4 regions of the Secundilactobacillus malefermentans genome follow, and region 1 is predicted to be linked to each of the others. Evidence: predicted binding sites of a transcription regulator. Region 1 holds the regulator's gene; each other region holds the start of a gene.
What was found. The regulator Rex, encoded in region 1, represses fermentation and respiration genes when NADH is low (regulators of the CRP and FNR family bind a similar motif). The targets are predictions, from matches to a motif close to TTGTGAANTANTTCACAA.
Positions count from the first base shown of each region.

Region 2: the regulator Rex is predicted to act here: its motif matches at 1,043-1,060, upstream of FGL90_RS03640 (glycerol dehydrogenase).
Region 3: the regulator Rex is predicted to act here: its motif matches at 1,274-1,291, upstream of FGL90_RS03935 (NAD(P)-dependent alcohol dehydrogenase).
Region 4: the regulator Rex is predicted to act here: its motif matches at 1,112-1,129, upstream of FGL90_RS02290 (zinc-dependent alcohol dehydrogenase family protein).

Region 1 is NZ_CP042371.1:1,539,779-1,541,985, forward strand. It holds gene FGL90_RS07465 (ABC-F family ATP-binding cassette domain-containing protein) at 1-493, opposite strand, end outside; gene FGL90_RS07470 (redox-sensing transcriptional repressor Rex) at 694-1,326, shown strand; gene groES (co-chaperone GroES) at 1,488-1,772, shown strand; gene groL (chaperonin GroEL) at 1,801-2,207, shown strand, end outside.
Region 2 is NZ_CP042371.1:738,216-740,422, reverse strand. It holds gene FGL90_RS03640 (glycerol dehydrogenase) at 1-1,025, opposite strand, end outside; gene FGL90_RS03635 (nucleotidyltransferase family protein) at 1,179-1,745, shown strand; gene galE (UDP-glucose 4-epimerase GalE) at 1,759-2,207, shown strand, end outside.
Region 3 is NZ_CP042371.1:798,426-800,632, reverse strand. It holds gene FGL90_RS03940 (TetR/AcrR family transcriptional regulator) at 1-86, shown strand, start outside; gene FGL90_RS03935 (NAD(P)-dependent alcohol dehydrogenase) at 83-1,192, opposite strand; gene FGL90_RS03930 (SDR family NAD(P)-dependent oxidoreductase) at 1,434-2,207, opposite strand.
Region 4 is NZ_CP042371.1:453,677-455,883, reverse strand. It holds gene FGL90_RS02295 (DMT family transporter) at 1-929, shown strand, start outside; gene FGL90_RS02290 (zinc-dependent alcohol dehydrogenase family protein) at 1,150-2,190, shown strand.

The sequences.
Region 1 (2,207 bases):
TAATATTACGGTCGTAGTAAGATTCATCAAACTCGAATCCATGAAGGACGCCACGAATTTCAGCTTGATAGCCAAAGCCGTTTTGTTCGCGAAACTCATGCTGTAGATGGTCGTACTGTACGGAAGTCTCTTCAAATAATTGTTCGTTCTGAATGACTTCCGGATCGCTCATCTTGGCTTCTAATTGATGAATCTTGGCTTCCATTTCAATGAGACCAGCGAAGACACTTAGCATTTCTTCCCAAACGGTTTTATCAGAATCAAGACCCGTATCCTGTGCAAGGTAGCCAATAGTTAAGCCACGTTTCATCGTCACCTGACCTTCGTCTGGAGCCTCTTCACCGGTAATAATGTGAATTAAGGTTGATTTACCTGCACCGTTTCGGCCAACTAACGCAACTCTTCCATTATCTGGCACATCTAAGTTTACATTTTCAAATAAGGGATCCGCGCCAAATCGACGAGTAACGTGTTGAACTTGTAGGAGCATAATTGCCATCAACCTTTCGTGTATAGTGAAACTATTTTATCATATTTGATTACCTATAAGACAGGGGATTCAGATAAAATTTTGCAAATCATTTCACAAGAAGGGCGTTTATGCTACAATAACTAGGAAATATAAATTCACAATCTAATTAAGTAATCAGCCAAATCGTATAGGGTGATGGAATAATCAAGGAGGGAAACATTTTGAGTGAAACCAAAATACCACGGGCAACTGCCAAACGGTTACCCATTTATTATCGTTATTTAAATATTTTAAAGGATTCAGATAAGCTGAGGGTTTCTTCAACGGAACTATCAGAAGCAGTTAAGGTTGATTCGGCTACGATTCGCCGTGATTTTTCATATTTTGGGGCTTTAGGTAAACGTGGCTACGGTTATGATGTTGAAAAATTACTTGAGTTCTTCAAGAAAATTTTAAACCAAGACACGTTAACAAACGTTGCGCTTATTGGTGTTGGTAATTTAGGGAACGCACTTCTAAACTTTAATTTCCACCAAAATAGTAACGTTCGAATTAGTGCTGCCTTTGATGTAAAAGAGGATATTGTTAATACTATTCAAAGTAGCGTTCCAATTTATCCAATGAATCAATTACAGGAACAATTAAAAGACCAACAAATTGAAGTGGTTATCATTACTGTTCCGTCTAACGTTGCACAATCAGTGACGGATGATGTCGTTAAGGGTGGCGTAAAAGGAATCTTAAACTTTACACCTCTCAGAGTGACAGTGCCAGATGATGTCCGAGTTCAAAACGTTGATTTGACGAATGAATTACAAACACTCATTTACTTCCTAGATAATTATCAGTCTTAATTTCAAAGTGATGTTGCAATGGCAACGTCACTTTTTTTGCGGAGTAAATGACTTGCATTATGATATAAAAAATCATATAGTTGTAATTGTGATTAGCACTTGAAGTATTCAAGTGCTAACAGTACAAAAAAACATAAAAAAGCTTTATTGGAGGGATTCACGTGTTAAAACCATTAGGTGATCGTGTCGTTTTAGAGGCACAAGAAGAAGAGGAACAAACTGTTGGTGGCATTGTCCTTGCAAGTAATGCGCAAGAAAAACCACAAACTGCAAAAGTAGTTGCAGTCGGCAAAGGTACTTTACTGGAAAGTGGCAAAGAAATTGCGCCCGATGTAAAAATAGGAGACACTGTTTTGTTTGACAAGTATGCAGGTACTGACGTCAAAGATGGCGACAAGTCATACTTAGTTGTTCATGGCAAAGATATCATTGCGATTGTAGAATAATAAAAAATTATTGATGAGGTGAAAATAAATGGCAAAAGAAATAAAATTCTCTGAAGACGCTCGTAGCGCTATGTTACGTGGTGTTGATCAATTAGCAAACACAGTAAAGACAACCATTGGTCCTAAGGGACGTAACGTTGTGCTCGAACAATCTTACGGTAACCCAACCATTACTAATGATGGTGTAACGATTGCAAAGGCAGTTGAGTTAAAGGATCATTTCGAAAACTTGGGTGCTAAATTAGTTGCTGAAGTTGCTTCAAAGACGAACGATATTGCTGGTGACGGAACAACAACGGCCACTGTTTTAACGCAAGCTATCGTTACTGAAGGAATGAAAAACGTGACTGCTGGTGCAAACCCTGTTGGCATTCGTCGTGGGATTGAAAAAGCAACCGTTGAAGCTGTTGCTGCACTCCACAAAATGTCACATAA
Region 2 (2,207 bases), 800 kb from region 1:
AATGGCATTTGATGAATGGTCTCAGTTGGAATGGTTGCTTGTTTACCAACCTTCAGCAGATCGTCATAACTAACACCTTCCAAATTAAGATCTTTCAAAGTGGTTGGTAAGCCGAGCGACTGGTTGAAATCAACAAATTTATCGAATTCTTCTTCGGGCACGTTATCGAGCATTAATTCGCAAAGGTAGCCGTACGCAACTTTTTCACCATGCATCAACTTTTCACTTTCGCCAGTTAATGCGGTAAAGCCATCGTAAATGGCGTGGGCGGCAGCTAATCCTGAACTTTCAAATCCTAAACCACTGAGTAACGTGTTTGATTCAACAACGGTCTCAAGTGATGAGGTCACAACCTGACCTCTAACAGCAGCGACCGCCTGAGCGCCATGTTTGAACAAATTGTCCGCACAGGTTTGCGCAATTGCGAGGGATGCCAAAGTTGGCGATTCACCGAGCATTGATTTGTTATAACCGCGGGCGACGTCTTGGGCTTCGATGTTAGTGGCCATTGCGTCACCAATTCCGGAAATGAGCATACGGACGGGGGCGTGACTGACCACCTCGGTATCAACAAGGACAAGGTCCGGGTTCTTTGAGTAGAAAGCGTAATTTTTAAATTTACCATCTGGTGTATACATGACGGAAAGGGCGGAACAGGGCGCATCCGTTGAGGCGACTGTTGGTAAAATAGCAACTGGAATCTGCAATTCGTCAGCGATGTTCTTTGCTGAATCCAGGGTTTTACCGCCACCAAGACCAATGATAAAGTCATTTTGGTGCTCCTGGCCAATGCCAACGACTCTGGCAGTTTCTTCATCAGAGGCTTCACCGACAAATGAGACCCGTTTGACAGTGAACTTTTCGGACTCAAGCGTCTCTTTCAACTCTTGACCAACGATTTTATAAACCACGTTGTCGCAAAGAAGTAGCGGACTCTTTCCCAATGGTTCTAGGTATTTCTTGGGATCCTTAAAAACGCCTTTACCTTGAACATAGTGAGCAGGACTTGCAAATTCTCTTGCCATAATGAAGCCTCCTTAAATTGTGAAAACGATTACAATATCATTATAGAGGCTTCACTTATTTATTTCAAATAGGGCGTTAAAGATTAACCTTTTATTCCGAAAATGGATTAGAATGAGGTACAACAAATAACTAATTATTAAGGGGATAATTAGATGGAAAATTATGAAAGAAAGCTCAAGGCCTGGATAAAGGGAGACACGCAGCTGATGACTGAATTGCGTGCAGTCCAGTCGCTGCATCTAAAACAGGGAATGATTGCAGCGGGCGCAATTCGCCGATTGGCCTGGAACAAGATAACCAATCGACATGTCGAATCAACCGGTGACGTGGACGTTGTTTTTTATGATAAAACGTTAGCGTATGATGACAACCGCAAAATCGAAAAAGAGTTAAGTGAAAGCCTACCGGAAGTTAAGTGGGAAGCAAAGAACGAGGTGTACATGAACACCCATAATTTTGACGATATGGCACCTTTTAAATCAGCGCCAGATGCGTTAGCCCACTTCCCAGAAGCGTGCACTGCGGTGGGTGCTTATTTGGATGATAAAGAGGAAGTTCAATTAGTGGCACCGTTGGGGATAACCGTGCTATTTGACTTGCTCGTCATTCCTAGTCCATCGTTTGCCTGCGACCGAAAACGGAAAGAGGTATACTTAGATAGGATAAACGAAAAAAACTGGCAGCAAGATTGGCCAGAATTAAAGATTCAACATCACTAGGAGGATTTATTTAATGTCAATACTCGTTACTGGAGGTGCTGGTTACATTGGATCACACACGGTTGACCAGCTTATCGAACAAAATGAAAAAGTTGTGGTGGTTGATAATTTATCAACCGGCCACAAGGCAGCTGTGAATGAAAAGGCCACCTTTTATGAAGGTGACACTCGCGATGAAGCATTTATGGATAGCGTTTTTAAGAATGAATCCATTACGGGCGTCATTCACGTCGCCGCTTTTTCAATCGTACCGGAATCGATGAAAAATCCACTTAAATATTTTGATAATAATACGGTCGGATTCGTGAAGTTGCTCGAATCGATGAATAAAAATAACGTTCGCAACTTGGTCTTTTCTTCAACGGCGGCCGTCTATGGTGAGCCCCGTCAAATTCCGATTAAGGAAAGCGACCCTAAAGTCCCAACTAATCCATATGGCGAAAGCAAACTCCTCATGGAAAA
Region 3 (2,207 bases), 740 kb from region 1:
TTGACGAATACAAAAAATGGCCAGAAAAGGAGGCTATCAGCACTTTTCTGACCATCACAAATTATGGACGAGATTTATTTAATTAAACTTCAGCAATCTTCAGAATTGGTTTGACGACCTTGCCATTCGAGGAATCTTCCATCGCTTGATTGATGTCATCGAAATCATAGAATTTAACGAGTTTATCAAATGGGAATAGTCCCTGTTTGTATAAATTGATTAAACGGGGGATGTAAATCTTTGGAAGTGAGTCTCCCTGAAGAACACCTTTGACCGTTTTGGCGGGAACCAAGAAATCCATTGCCATGTTGAATTTGCCTTCAATAGCGCCACCAACAATGGCAACTTCGCCATGGATTCCAACTGAACGAACAGCTTGTTCAGCCAAACCGTTGACGCCAGCTGAAACGACACCATATTCGACGCCACCTTTGGCAATCTTTTGAACTTCGGTTGGCACATCCGGAATATTTTTACTATTAATTACGTGAGTTGCGCCAAGTTCTTTAGCCATTTCCAAACGACTATCAAACACATCAACGGCGATGATTGGATCACAGTGAGCTACTTTGGCACCCATGATGGCTGCTAAGCCAACTGTACCTGTACCAAAGATGATGATTCCTTCACCCGGAGCAGGTTTTAAGGAATTCAAAACTGTGCCAGATCCAGTTTGCAGGCCACATCCTAATGGTCCAAGAATTGTTAAATCGACATCCTTATCTACTTTAACAACGTTCCGGTCTAAAGCTTTCATATGGTCGCCAAATGAGGAAGCTTGGAAGAAGGAGCTAAGTGGTTTGCCCTCTAGTGAATAGCGGGTACCGCCATCCATATCCTTACCTTCGAAATTAAGCTCATTCATCCGTTCGCAGGCATATGGGCGACCCTCAACACATTGTTTACAGGTGCCACAACTCGCATACGAAACAACGACGTGATCGCCGGGAACGAATTCATCGACATCACTACCAACTTTTTCAACAATCCCAGAACCCTCATGACCCATAATCATTGGAATAGGGGCGTATCCAGTAGGTCCTCCGTGGGTTTCAGAAATATCCGCGCCACAAATACCACTACCAACTGTTTTGATTAAAACTTCGTGTCCGTTTAAATGATCATCTAAATCCACCGTCTTCATAACCAGTGGATCATCTTGAACGAGTGAAACTGCTGCTTTAATTTTCATAGTTATCCCTCACTTTGATAAATTATTCACAGGTATATTATATGAAAGATTTAAGTGAAGTTACTGGACAGATTGGGGGATTTGTAAACGATTTCAAAATCGAATCTCAGGTTTGAAACTGAATATGGCAATACTAATGCAGATTACTGAGTAACGTAGATAATGTCTTCTCAATAACTAATATCTCTCATGAAAAACGGACCAATTCAGGAAGAATTGATCCGTTTTTAGTATTTGAGGATTACATATTTGTAAATCCTGCGTCAACTGCAAGTGTTGTTCCTGTCACATATGATGCCATATCTGAAGCAAGATATAGACTACCTTGAGCAATCTCACGTGGATCACCAAATCGTCCGAGTTCGCTTAGTGCATTTGCCAATTCTTTAGGATCTTGACCAGTTAGTTTCAAAGAGTCGTGCAGCATTGGCGTATCAATCGCCCCGGGTGCTAAACTATTAACTCTAATGTTGTACTTTCCGTTCTCTAGAGCAGCAACCTTGGTCATGCCACGAACGCCGTGCTTGGCTGCGACATAAATTAGATTATTTGGTTGTGGTCGGAAGCCAGATACAGAGGAAATATTAACAATTGATCCACCGTTTCCTTGCTTAATCATCTGCTGAAGCTCGTACTTCAAGCAGAGAGCAGTTCCCTTAAGGTCAACAGCAATTAACTTATCCCAATAGTCTTCGTCAAATTCTGTAACGGGTGCATTGTCAGGCATTAGAGCGGCATTATTTATTGCTACATCTAATTTTCCATAAGTATCAACTGTTGACTTTATGAGTGCTTGTACTTGTTTACTATCTGAAATATTTGTATGAACGTAAGTGGCCGTATTTCCAGCTGCGTTGATTTCATCAGCAACTTTTTGGCCTAAATCGTCGTCTAAATCTGCGACAATTACTTTTGCTTTTGCTTCAGCAAAGAGTTTTGCGGTAGCTTCTCCCATACCTTTTGCAGCACCAGTAATAATAGCAACTTTGTCTTCTAATAAAGGAAATGTTTTCAT
Region 4 (2,207 bases), 940 kb from region 1:
TCGGATTGCCCATCCAAACGACCATTAATTCGAAATTAAGGGATGCATTTGGTTCGCCATTTTTATCGTCATTGATTTCCTTTATCATTGGGACCATTTTTCTGGCGATTGTCGTGGTTGCGTCGGGGCAAGTTTTAATCGTTGGAATGACAACAATTTCCAGTCAACCTTGGTGGCTTTGGCTAGGTGGCGTTTTCGGAGTGATTTATCTAACGTCAAACATTCTGCTATTTCCCAAAATCGGCAGCGTTCAAACGGTTATTTTCCCGGTCTTAGGACAAATTTTGATGGGGCTTTTAATTGATAATGGTGGTTGGTTTAGTTCTGCCGTTCAACGCCTGACGGTTAGCCGGGGATTGGGTGCACTCCTGGTACTAATCGGTGTGATTGTCACGGTTGCATTACCAAACTATCTTGAAAGTCGAAAGGCATTGGTCGATGTTCAGGCAAAGGCAGATGTTCAGGGGAGTGGAAAAGATGGACTGAATAGTTGGCTTTGGCGACTCTGGGGTGTTTTTGCTGGGATGTTGAGTGCTAGTCAAACGGCGATAAATGGGCATCTCGGAATTGTTGTCGGTTCCGCGATAAAGTCCGCATTTATTTCATTCTTGATTGGGACGGTGCTATTGATTATCATCGTTTTAATCATGCGGCCAAAAGTTCGTTACAAGGAAACCACAGATCAGCATCGCTGGTGGATGTGGATTGGCGGCGTCATTGGCTCGCTATATGTACTTGGCAATGCCTATTTGGCACCAACGATTGGAACCGGTCTTGCCGTCGTCATTGTCCTAATCGGTTTGATGGCCGGCAGTTTATTGATTGACCAATTTGGTTGGTTAGATGCCAAACGAAACCCAATCACGCCCATTCAAATTATTGGTTTAATAACAATGATTTTGGGTGTTGTCGTTATCAGATTAATATAGTATAAATCAGTTTCGGACGATAAAGTCTGGGGCTGTTTTTGTACGACTTGGCAAAAAGACACTTGATGGACTCGGACGTTATTCATAAATTTTTATTATCAGAATCGCTGGTATTAGATCCAAGAAACCAGATGATTAAAAAAAGGATTGCCTTGAAGTGTACTTCAGGGTATATGATACAAATGTGTGAAATTTAACAATAAAATTTGGAGATGATTTTTTGAAAGCAACAGCTTTTATGGAACCTGGAAAAGTAGAAATTCACGAGGTCGCTAAACCCGAGATTCAATTATCCGGAGATGCGATTATTAAAATTGTTAGAGCTTGTGTTTGTGGTTCAGATTTATGGTTCTTCCGTGGTATTAATAAGATGCCATCAGGTTCACGAGTGGGTCATGAAGCAATCGGCATTGTTGAAGAAGTTGGTAGTGAAGTGACGAATGTGAAACCCGGTGACTTTGTTATCGTACCTTTCACCCATGGCTGTGGTCACTGTGCTGCTTGTTTAGCCGGCTTCGATGGTGACTGTATGGATGTTCCAGAAAATGTTAACAACGGCTATCAAGCTGAATATTTACGTTACGTTAACGCCAACTGGGGCTTGGTTCCCGTTCCTGGCAAACCTAGCGACTATTCAGATGACATGTTGAATAATCTGTTGACCTTAGCTGATGTTATGGCAACGGGTTACCATGCTGCTGCTACCGCAGAGGTTAAAGAAGGTGACACTGTAGTCGTTATGGGTGACGGTGCCGTTGGGCTTTGTGGTGTAATTGCTTCTAAACTTCGCGGCGCAAAGCGGATTATTGCCATGAGCCGTCATGAAGATCGTCAAAAACTTGCTAAAGAATTTGGTGCCACTGACATTGTTGCAGAACGTGGCGACGATGCAGTGAAAAAAGTTTTGGAAATGACTAATGGTGGTGCTGATGCCGTACTTGAATGTGTCGGCAATGAGCTGGCCGTGGAAACCGCAGTTAAAGTCGGTCGTCCAGGAGCTGTTATTGGTCGAGTGGGAATTCCTCAAACACCAACTATGAATACAAATGACTTGTTCTGGCGCAATACCGGACTTCGTGGTGGAATTGCTGCTGTTACAACTCATGATAATGCTATTTTGTTAGACGCTGTATTGAACGGTAAGATTAATCCTGGAAAGGTCTTCACCGAAACCTTTGATTTAGATCATATCGAGGATGCTTATGAAGCAATGGATCAACGAACCGCAATTAAATCATTGTTGAAGGTTAGCGAAGGCTAATAAAATTCAGTATTTTT